Regions from separate parts of the Trichocoleus sp. AS-A1 genome, predicted to be linked through region 2. Evidence: predicted binding sites of a transcription regulator. Region 2 holds the regulator's gene; the other holds the start of a gene.
What was found. The regulator HrcA, encoded in region 2, represses chaperone genes, less so after heat shock. The targets are predictions, from matches to a motif close to ANTTAGCACTCNNNANTNNNGAGTGCTAANT.

Region 1: the regulator HrcA is predicted to act here: its motif matches at 2,146-2,176, upstream of groES (co-chaperone GroES).

The regions. Positions count from the first base shown of each region.
Region 1 is NZ_JAMPKG010000004.1:175,781-180,204, reverse strand. Features, by position in the region: gene cysW (sulfate ABC transporter permease subunit CysW) at 1-221, shown strand, start outside; gene NC994_RS05100 (NIL domain-containing protein) at 321-566, shown strand; gene NC994_RS05095 (response regulator transcription factor) at 625-1,272, opposite strand; gene NC994_RS05090 (ferredoxin) at 1,474-1,926, opposite strand; gene groES (co-chaperone GroES) at 2,232-2,543, shown strand; gene groL (chaperonin GroEL) at 2,665-4,302, shown strand; gene NC994_RS05075 (hypothetical protein) at 4,415-4,424, opposite strand, start outside.
Region 2 is NZ_JAMPKG010000014.1:135,656-140,079, reverse strand. Features, by position in the region: gene NC994_RS13120 (DUF3352 domain-containing protein) at 1-239, opposite strand, end outside; gene NC994_RS13115 (rhodanese-like domain-containing protein) at 370-729, shown strand; gene NC994_RS13110 (hypothetical protein) at 925-1,116, shown strand; gene hrcA (heat-inducible transcriptional repressor HrcA) at 1,241-2,353, shown strand; gene NC994_RS13100 (DUF2834 domain-containing protein) at 2,473-3,159, shown strand; gene NC994_RS13095 (hypothetical protein) at 3,174-3,857, shown strand; gene NC994_RS13090 (DUF2834 domain-containing protein) at 4,038-4,424, shown strand, end outside.

The DNA.
Region 1 (4,424 bases), on a different contig from region 2:
CCAACGCCAGAGTCATGGGCGAGTTTGGTGCCGTCTCGGTTGTATCTGGCAATATTGCGGGCAAAACTCAAACCCTGCCGTTGTTTGTGGAGGAAGCTTATAAGCAATACCAGACTCAAGCATCTTTCTCAGCCGCCGTTCTGCTTGGCGCACTCGCGTTAGTGACCCTGGTCTTGAAAGAAATTCTAGAGCGTAAAACCAGTATTAAAGATGTTGAATAGGAGGAATTGAAGACTATGTACAGTACAAATGACTTGCCTGTAAATACCTCTAAACCAGCTCAATCTACGACTGGGCACGAAGATAACAGACCTACTAAAATGCGTGTCAGAATCCGCATTCCCAAGGAATATCAGGAAGATCCAATCATCTCACGACTAGTCTCTCACCACGGTGTCACAGTTAATATTGCTGCTGCCCTTTTAGGAGCCAACGCTAGAGATGATGGCTGGTTTGACCTAGAACTCTCAGGATCGACTCGCCAACTTCAAAGCGCCTTAACTTATTTGAATGAACTGGATCTAGAACTGTGGGGCAAATCTGACAGCGAACAAGATGGGTGGTAACGAAAATTTAAAAAGGCAAAATTAATAATTTCAATTATTAATTTTGCCTTTTTATTTGTTAAGCCATATTACTCTCAATCGCCCAACGAGCTAACTCCGTGCGGTTATGGAGATTCGTTTTACCTAACATATTGGATACGTGGCTCTCAATCGTGCGCTGAGAGACGTTCATCTGCTCAGCAATTTCTCGATTTGCCATACCTCTTGCCACAAACTGAACTACTTTCAGCTCGGTCGGGGTTAATTCTACAGTGTCAGGTACCTGGAGTTTCGACCCTCCTTCGGTTCCTCTAGCTGGATGATGAATTAGGCGAGTGGCCTGCTTAAGAGAAGATTCCACTTGCGCCACCAATTCTTCAGGCTCAAAGGGCTTGACCATGTAGACATCTGCCCCAGTATTGAGACCCTTGACTCGGTCTTGACTTTGACCTTTCGCTGAGAGGAATAGAACTGGAATCCAGCTGATGCGGGGATCTTCTCTGACGTGTTGCACAAGGGCAATTCCGTCCATCTCTGGCATCATGACATCACAGATAATCATGTCAGGAATATCATGCTCTAGAACTTCCAGTGCTTCCCGACCATTTTCAGCGGTGATGACTTCGTACCCCCGAAATTCCAGGTAGTCCTTGACCAGCAAAATCAGGTTGGGGTCGTCATCAATCAGCAACAGTCGTTTGTTATCTCTTATACTGGTGTCTTTCATGCTGTGCCACTCGCCAAGCCTGGAATTGTGAAAATTTTAACCGTTTTGTACGTATAGTTTACGTTTTTTTCAGCACCCTGCTGCACCGACTCCTACTAAGTCTAGGCAATTCCTATAATCTCTTTTTAGAAAATTATAGTCACTGACATGGGTCACAACGACGAAAATCTAGTAGGTACACGGAAGAATATAACGTAGCTACTATGTTACTGTATAGGGTTTTGGTAGTGGATGAACTAAGAAAGCGTATTCTTGCACAATTTTGTTGCCAATCAGATGTTCTTGGATAATCCGCTCAATGACTTCAGGAGTCGCTCCACGATACCAAACACCATCTGGGTAAACGACTAGAATTGGGCCTTGGGAGCAAACTCGCAGACAGTTTGCTTTGGTGCGGAAAATGCAAAGAGGGCTTTTGTCGGAAGGCTTGTCTAGTTTTAGCTCTTTAAGTCGCTTTTTCAAGTAATTCCAAGATTCTAAACTGGTTTCCTTGGAGCAACACTGGGGTAAGGTTGGATCGGCACAGATGAAGACATGGCGCTGAATTTGATTCAGTCCCAAGGTCTGCACACAAGCGGCGAGAGCGTTTGGGTCTGATGATTGACAAGTTTCAGGAATTTCAGGGCTAGATTCAGCCACTGTGTTTTCAGTCATTATTTATTTGATTTCCTTGGAAGAAGCGAGATATCCGTTTTTTAGGAGATTTTAGCGGTTCCAATTTTTTTTAGCAGATTGAGTGCGATCGCGCTATGCCATCCCAATGACTAAAGCTATCTTTGTGTCTTAAGCATTTCTACTAAAGTCTTCCGACAACCGGATAAGTTCGGGAACCCGTACAAAGAATTTTGTTGCGATCGCACACTGGTTGGGCTAAATTAGCACTCAGAGGTTGAGAGTGCTAATTCTCAACGAACGAATCGTGTGTCTTGAGTCAAACCTGTAATAGGAGCGAAGTTTGTATGGCAGCTGTATCTCTAAGCGTATCCACTGTTAAGCCGCTGGGCGATCGCGTTTTTGTGAAAGTGAGCGCTGCTGAAGAGAAAACCGCTGGTGGAATTCTTCTTCCTGATAATGCCAAAGAAAAGCCTCAAGTAGGGGAAGTCGTCGCTGTGGGACCTGGCAAGCGCGATGACAAAGGCACTCGTGTTGAGTTGGAAGTCTCTGTGGGCGACAAGGTTCTCTACTCCAAGTACGCTGGCACAGACATCAAACTCGGCACAGAAGAGTACGTTCTGCTCTCAGAGAAGGACATTTTAGCAGTCGTTTCATAAAGTTATGAGTTCTGAGTTGAGAGTTCCGAGTTAAAAACATCTGCTTAACTCAACACTCAAAACTCAACGCTCAACACTCCTTCAAAACTCAAAACTCAAAACTCAAAACAACTGAGGAACTATGGCTAAGCGCATTATTTACAACGAAAACGCTCGTCGCGCCCTGGAAAAAGGGATGGACATCCTAGCTGAAGCTGTGGCTGTCACTCTCGGCCCTAAAGGCCGCAACGTGGTACTAGAGAAGAAGTTCGGCGCACCACAAATCGTGAATGATGGTGTCACCATTGCCAAAGAAATTGAATTAGAAGATCACGTTGAAAACACGGGGGTCTCCTTAATTCGTCAAGCCGCTTCTAAGACCAATGATGCTGCTGGTGATGGCACTACGACTGCAACCGTTCTCGCTCATGCAATTGTAAAAGAGGGCTTGAGAAACGTTGCTGCGGGTGCAAATGCAATTTCTCTGAAGCGCGGGATTGACAAAGCCACTGGCTTCCTGGTGGAAAGAATTGCCGAACACGCCAAACAAGTAGAAGATTCCAAAGCGATCGCTCAAGTTGGTACCATCTCTGCTGGTAACGACGAAGAAGTTGGTCGGATGATCGCTGAAGCGATGGATAAGGTGGGCAAGGAAGGCGTCATCTCCCTGGAAGAAGGGAAGTCCATGACCACCGAACTGGAAATCACCGAAGGGATGCGCTTTGACAAAGGCTACATCTCTCCCTACTTCGCTACCGACATGGAGCGGATGGAAGCGGTTCTGGAAGAGCCTTTCATCCTGCTGACCGACAAGAAAATCACGCTTGTCCAAGACTTAGTGCCCGTTCTGGAGCAAGTCGCTCGTGCTGGTCGTCCTCTGATCATTATCGCTGAGGACATCGAGAAAGAAGCTCTGGCAACCCTGGTAGTTAACCGCCTGCGGGGTGTGCTGAATGTGGCTGCTGTCAAGGCTCCTGGTTTTGGCGATCGCCGCAAAGCAATGCTGGAAGACATTGCCGTTCTCACTGGTGGTCAGCTGATCACCGAAGATGCTGGTCTGAAGCTGGAAAGCACCCGGTTAGAAATGCTGGGCAAAGCTCGCCGTATCAACATCACCAAGGACAACACCACAATTGTCGCCGAAGGCAACGAAGCTGCTGTGAAGTCTCGTTGTGAGCAAATCCGCCGTCAAATGGACGAAACCGATTCTTCCTATGACCGCGAGAAGCTGCAAGAGCGTCTAGCTAAGCTGGCTGGTGGCGTCGCTGTCGTCAAAGTGGGCGCTGCGACCGAAACCGAAATGAAGGATAAGAAGCTGCGTCTGGAAGATGCCATCAACGCGACTAAAGCTGCTGTGGAAGAAGGGATCGTTCCTGGCGGTGGCACAACCCTAGCTCACCTGACTCCTCAGTTGGAAGAGTGGGCAACTGCCAACCTGAAGAATGAAGAGTTGACAGGTGCGATGATTGTTTCTCGTGCTTTGGCTGCTCCTCTGAAGCGGATTGCTGAGAACGCCGGTCAGAATGGCGCTGTCATTGCTGAGCGCGTCAAAGAGAAGGACTTCAACGTCGGCTACAACGCCGCGACGAATGAGTTCGTCGATATGTTTGAAGCCGGTATCGTTGACCCTGCCAAGGTGACTCGTTCCGCTCTGCAAAATGCCGCTTCTATCGCTGGCATGGTGCTGACAACCGAGTGTATCGTGGTTGACAAGCCTGAGCCGAAAGATGGCGCTCCTGCGGGTGCTGGCGCTGGCATGGGCGGCGACTTCGACTACTAATTCTCTGTTGGGTTAGGGTGTGCGCGATCAATCGTGCCCACCCTACAAACCTGCTAATTTTGAAGGGCAACTATTTTAGAGTAGTTGCCCTTCGTTTTTATGATAATGATACTCAGTTCAAT
Region 2 (4,424 bases):
TTCGCGGGACGCGCTACAGCCTGCCGCAACCCTTCCAACCGATCTGGATTCACAAGCAATGACACCATTACGGGTGCCTGTTTCGGCACAAATATGGTGGCAGTTGGGTTCGTCACCTCCCCACCTCCTAGAAGGGCGAGGGGGCTGTTTGCCCTTAGCCAGTAAAAGCCACCGGCACCAATTAACAGCAGCACTAAAACGCCAGCTGCTAGAACGTAGAAAAACGAGCGTCGCTTCATGGTGAAATGTAGACCTTGGGTGAGCGCGATTCAGCTAAGAACACTAATCCCGATGTCAGAACCTATTATTTCAGCTCATCGGACTGCTAACTATTAAAATCTTAGTTAATCTCAAGCGTTGCACAACCTCATGTCTGCTCAATCTTTTAGCCAAGATATTCCCCAGATTAGCGTAGAAGAACTTGCCAGCCGTCTTGCCGATTCTCCGAAGAGTCTGCAATTGGTGGATGTGCGAGAACCCCGGGAAGTTGCGATCGCAAGCATTGAGGGTTTTGAAAACCTCCCCTTGTCGGAATTTGCCGACTGGGCTGACCAAATCCATACCCAGTTCGATCCGCACACCGAGACGCTGGTTCTCTGTCATCATGGCATCCGTTCGGTGCAGATGTGCCAGTGGCTACAAATGCAAGGTTTCACCAATGTCAAAAATATTGCTGGTGGCATCGATGCCTACTCAATCCGAGTCGATCCGACAATTTCCCAATACTAATGATCCCAGTACAAAACTATCTTGAAGCTGGAACCTCTCCCCCAACCCTTTCCTGCAACAAGAGGGCAGAAATTCTCCTCTTCCTTACCAAGGAAAAAGGCTGGGGCTAGATTTTTTAATTAAATACGGTTCACGATATTGTTTTAATTTTTACTAGCGAAATAAGTATTTAGAGGTTTTGGCTGACAAACTTCGATGCAGTCGAGTAGACTACAGACAATCCTGATAGAGACTGTGGACTCTAGAGTTACGGGTAGCGATAATGTCCTAACTCTGCGATCGATCGTCATGGTATGTCTAAGGTTGAAGTTCGGCGGCTGTTATGCTTCTACTGGCTGGGTGTGGCGAACCGGCAGGCAGAAGGCAGCATCTGCTATTCTGTTTTAACCTATCCTATATTTAATCGGCTGCTTGCTTGACAAGAGCGCCGGACTTACTGAGAAATTCATCATCAGAAGTCCAGGAATTTCCAATTGTTTTTAAAACCCTATCCAATTCGGCTTTCGTTTAAATGGCTAGGCAAGTAAGTCTGACTGACCGTCAACAACGTATTCTCTGGGCAACTGTCCGTCACTATATTGCGACGGCTGAGCCAGTCGGCTCAAAAGCTTTGGTAGACGAGTATAATCTGTGCGTCAGTCCAGCGACGATTCGCAATGCAATGGGCGTCTTAGAGAAAGCGGGGTTGCTCTATCAACCCCATACCTCGGCTGGACGGGTTCCCTCTGACTCTGGCTATCGAATTTATGTCGATCAATTAATTAAGCCTTCTGAAGCCTTGGGGCGTCAGGTAGAGCAGTTATTCACAAACCGTTTGAACTTGGAACATCAGAGTTTCGAGACTGTGTTGCGGGGTGCAGCGCAAATTCTGGCAACGCTCAGCGGTTATATTACCCTGATCACGATGCCGCAGACTCGAACTAATCGTTTGCGGCATTTGCAACTGGTGCAGCTCGATCCGGGAAGGGTGATGCTGATTGTGGTGACGGATTCTTATGAGACGACTAGCGTCTTAATGGAGTTACCGCTCTCAGAATCGGAGGATGAGCAACCGGACGCAGAAATTGTAGATCGGGAGTTGCAAATTTTATCGAATTTTCTGAATAGCCACTTGCGGGGGCGATCGCTCAGTGAATTGGCAACTTTAGACTGGAGCGAACTAGACCGAGAATTTCAACGATATGTCGATTCCTTGCGAAATCTGCTTTCCGACTTGATCCGTCGCACTTCCCAACCTGCCACAACTCAAATTATGGTTCGTGGCGTCGCTGAAGTATTGCGTCAGCCAGAATTTTCCGAGTTACAGCAAGTGCAGACGCTTATACATCTATTGGAAGAGGAACAAGACCAGCTGTGGCCTTTAATCTTTGAATGGCCTAGACCAGATGTCACGGCTATCTCAGATGTCACTTCTGGTTCGCGGGTGACGGTGCGGATTGGTTCGGAAAATCCTTTAGAACCGATGCGTACCTGTACGCTGATTTCTGCAACTTACCAGCAGGGTTCAGTACCCGTGGGAAGTGTGGGGGTTTTGGGGCCAACGCGGATGGTGTACGAAAATGCGATCGCACTCGTTGAAGCCGCCGCCGATTATCTCTCGGATGCTCTTACGCAACCTGCTTAATTTAGAAAATCGCTAATCGCAAATCGCGATTAGCGATTGGGTAGCCCACCACGAACCACGAACGATAAACATGGCTAATTGCGATTAGCTCTAATTTTTGCTTTTCATTCCTCACTGATATGGCTAGAAAAATTGGCTTTTGGTTGCTTTGGGCAGCATTTATTACCTATGCCTTTCTGTTAGCACCTCCTGAACAACCAGGCACATTTGAACTCATCAAAAATCTCTCCACAGGTCAATGGACAGGGATTAACCCCCTAGTCGTCGCGCTATTCAATCTTCTGGGCATCGTACCGATGATTTACGCCTGTCTGATGCTCATTGATGGCAAACAGCAAAAGGTAGCAGCTTGGCCTTTTTCGGCGTTCTCTTTTGGAGTCGGAGCATTTGCTTTGTTGCCTTATTTAGCACTGCGAGAACCCAACCAGGAATTTCACGGAGAAAAGAATTTATTTCTAAAAATACTCGATTCCCGGTGGCTTGGTTTTTTGCTAACATTCGGCGCTGGGAGTTTGGTTGTATATGGCTTATTGGGCGGGAATTGGGCAGATTATATTCAGCAGTTCCAGACAAATCGCTTCGTTCATGTCATGAGTTTGGATTTCTGCCTGCTGTGGTTAATATTTCCCGCACTTCTGGGAGATGATATGGCGCGTCGGGGAATCAAGAATTCTACACTTTTTTGGATAGTAGTGCTGATTCCTTTGTTTGGCGCTTTAGCTTATCTTTGCCTGCGTCCTCCCTTACCAGAAACTAATGCCGAAGCTTTCTCCACGGAACGGCAACCCGCACAATCTAGAAATTAAAATTTTATGGAAATATGGCTAGAAAAACAGCACTTTGGTTATTATGGGCTGGATTTATCTCCTATGTTCTGCTGCTGGCACCGCCAATTACGCCAGACACGCTGAGGCTCATTAAAAATATATTGACGGGTCAGTGGACACAGGTCAACCCAATTATCCTTTCTATATTTTCCCTAGTTGGCATCTGGATACTCATCTATAGCTGTCTTTTGTTCGTCGATGGGAGGATGCAAAAGATTCGTTTCTGGCCTTTTGCTTTGGGTTCAGCGGGAACGGGAGTGATTAGCCTAATACCTTATTTAGCATTGAGGGAACCGAATCAAGAGTTTTCCGGGCAAAAGGATACCTTGCTGAAAGTTTTTGATTCTCGCTGGACGGGTATTATCCTCAATTTCAGCACGCTTTTCTTGCTAGCATTTGGCTTGCTTGCGGGTGATTGGGCAGGGTTTATTCAACAATTCCAAAGCGATCGCTTTGTCAATGGCATGAGTTTGGCTTTTTGCCTGTTCTGTCTGTTGTTTCCGACCGTTCTCGGCGATGATATGGCGCGTCGAGGGTTCAATATTCCCCCAGTTTTTTGGGCAGTATCGCTGGTTCCTCTGCTGGGACCCCTTGCCTATCTCTGTATTCGTCCACCTTTACCAGAAGCCAGTGCTGGTTCAGCACCAGAGTCTGTTGCGAACACTACACGAGTGTGAACAATTTTCGAGGTTTTTAGGAGAGAACAAACCGCGGAGGTCACAGAGGACGCGGAGGAAAGAAAGGAGAGGCTGTGGCTTTCTTTTGAATGCAAGTTGGTGTGACTTAAGACGGAGGTAAGTGCTGTTATCGGACTTTTAAAGTTAAATAATTGATGTATAAAGTTATGGGTCAAGATTATGGGCAGAAAAATTGCCTTGTTCTTGATATGGATTACATTTCTTGTCTATACCGTATGGTTAGATCCACTTGCTCAACCAGAGACGTTTTCGCTGGTTTGGAAGTTGTTAACATTCCAGTTGGCAGATGTGAATGCAATTCTTGTGGCTATCTTCTGGCTCATGGGCGTTTGGCCTATGATTTATGCTTGTCTGATGTTTGCTGATGGCACAACGCAACCGTTTCGCTCATGGCCTTATTTCATTGGGGCAAATGGAACGGGTGTGATTTGCTTTATCCCCTATTTAATTTTCCGAAAATCAAATCAAGAATTTTCTGGATCGAAGGATAAATTACTAAAAATTCTAGATTCCCGTTGGACAGGAATTTTCCTACTGTTAACAACG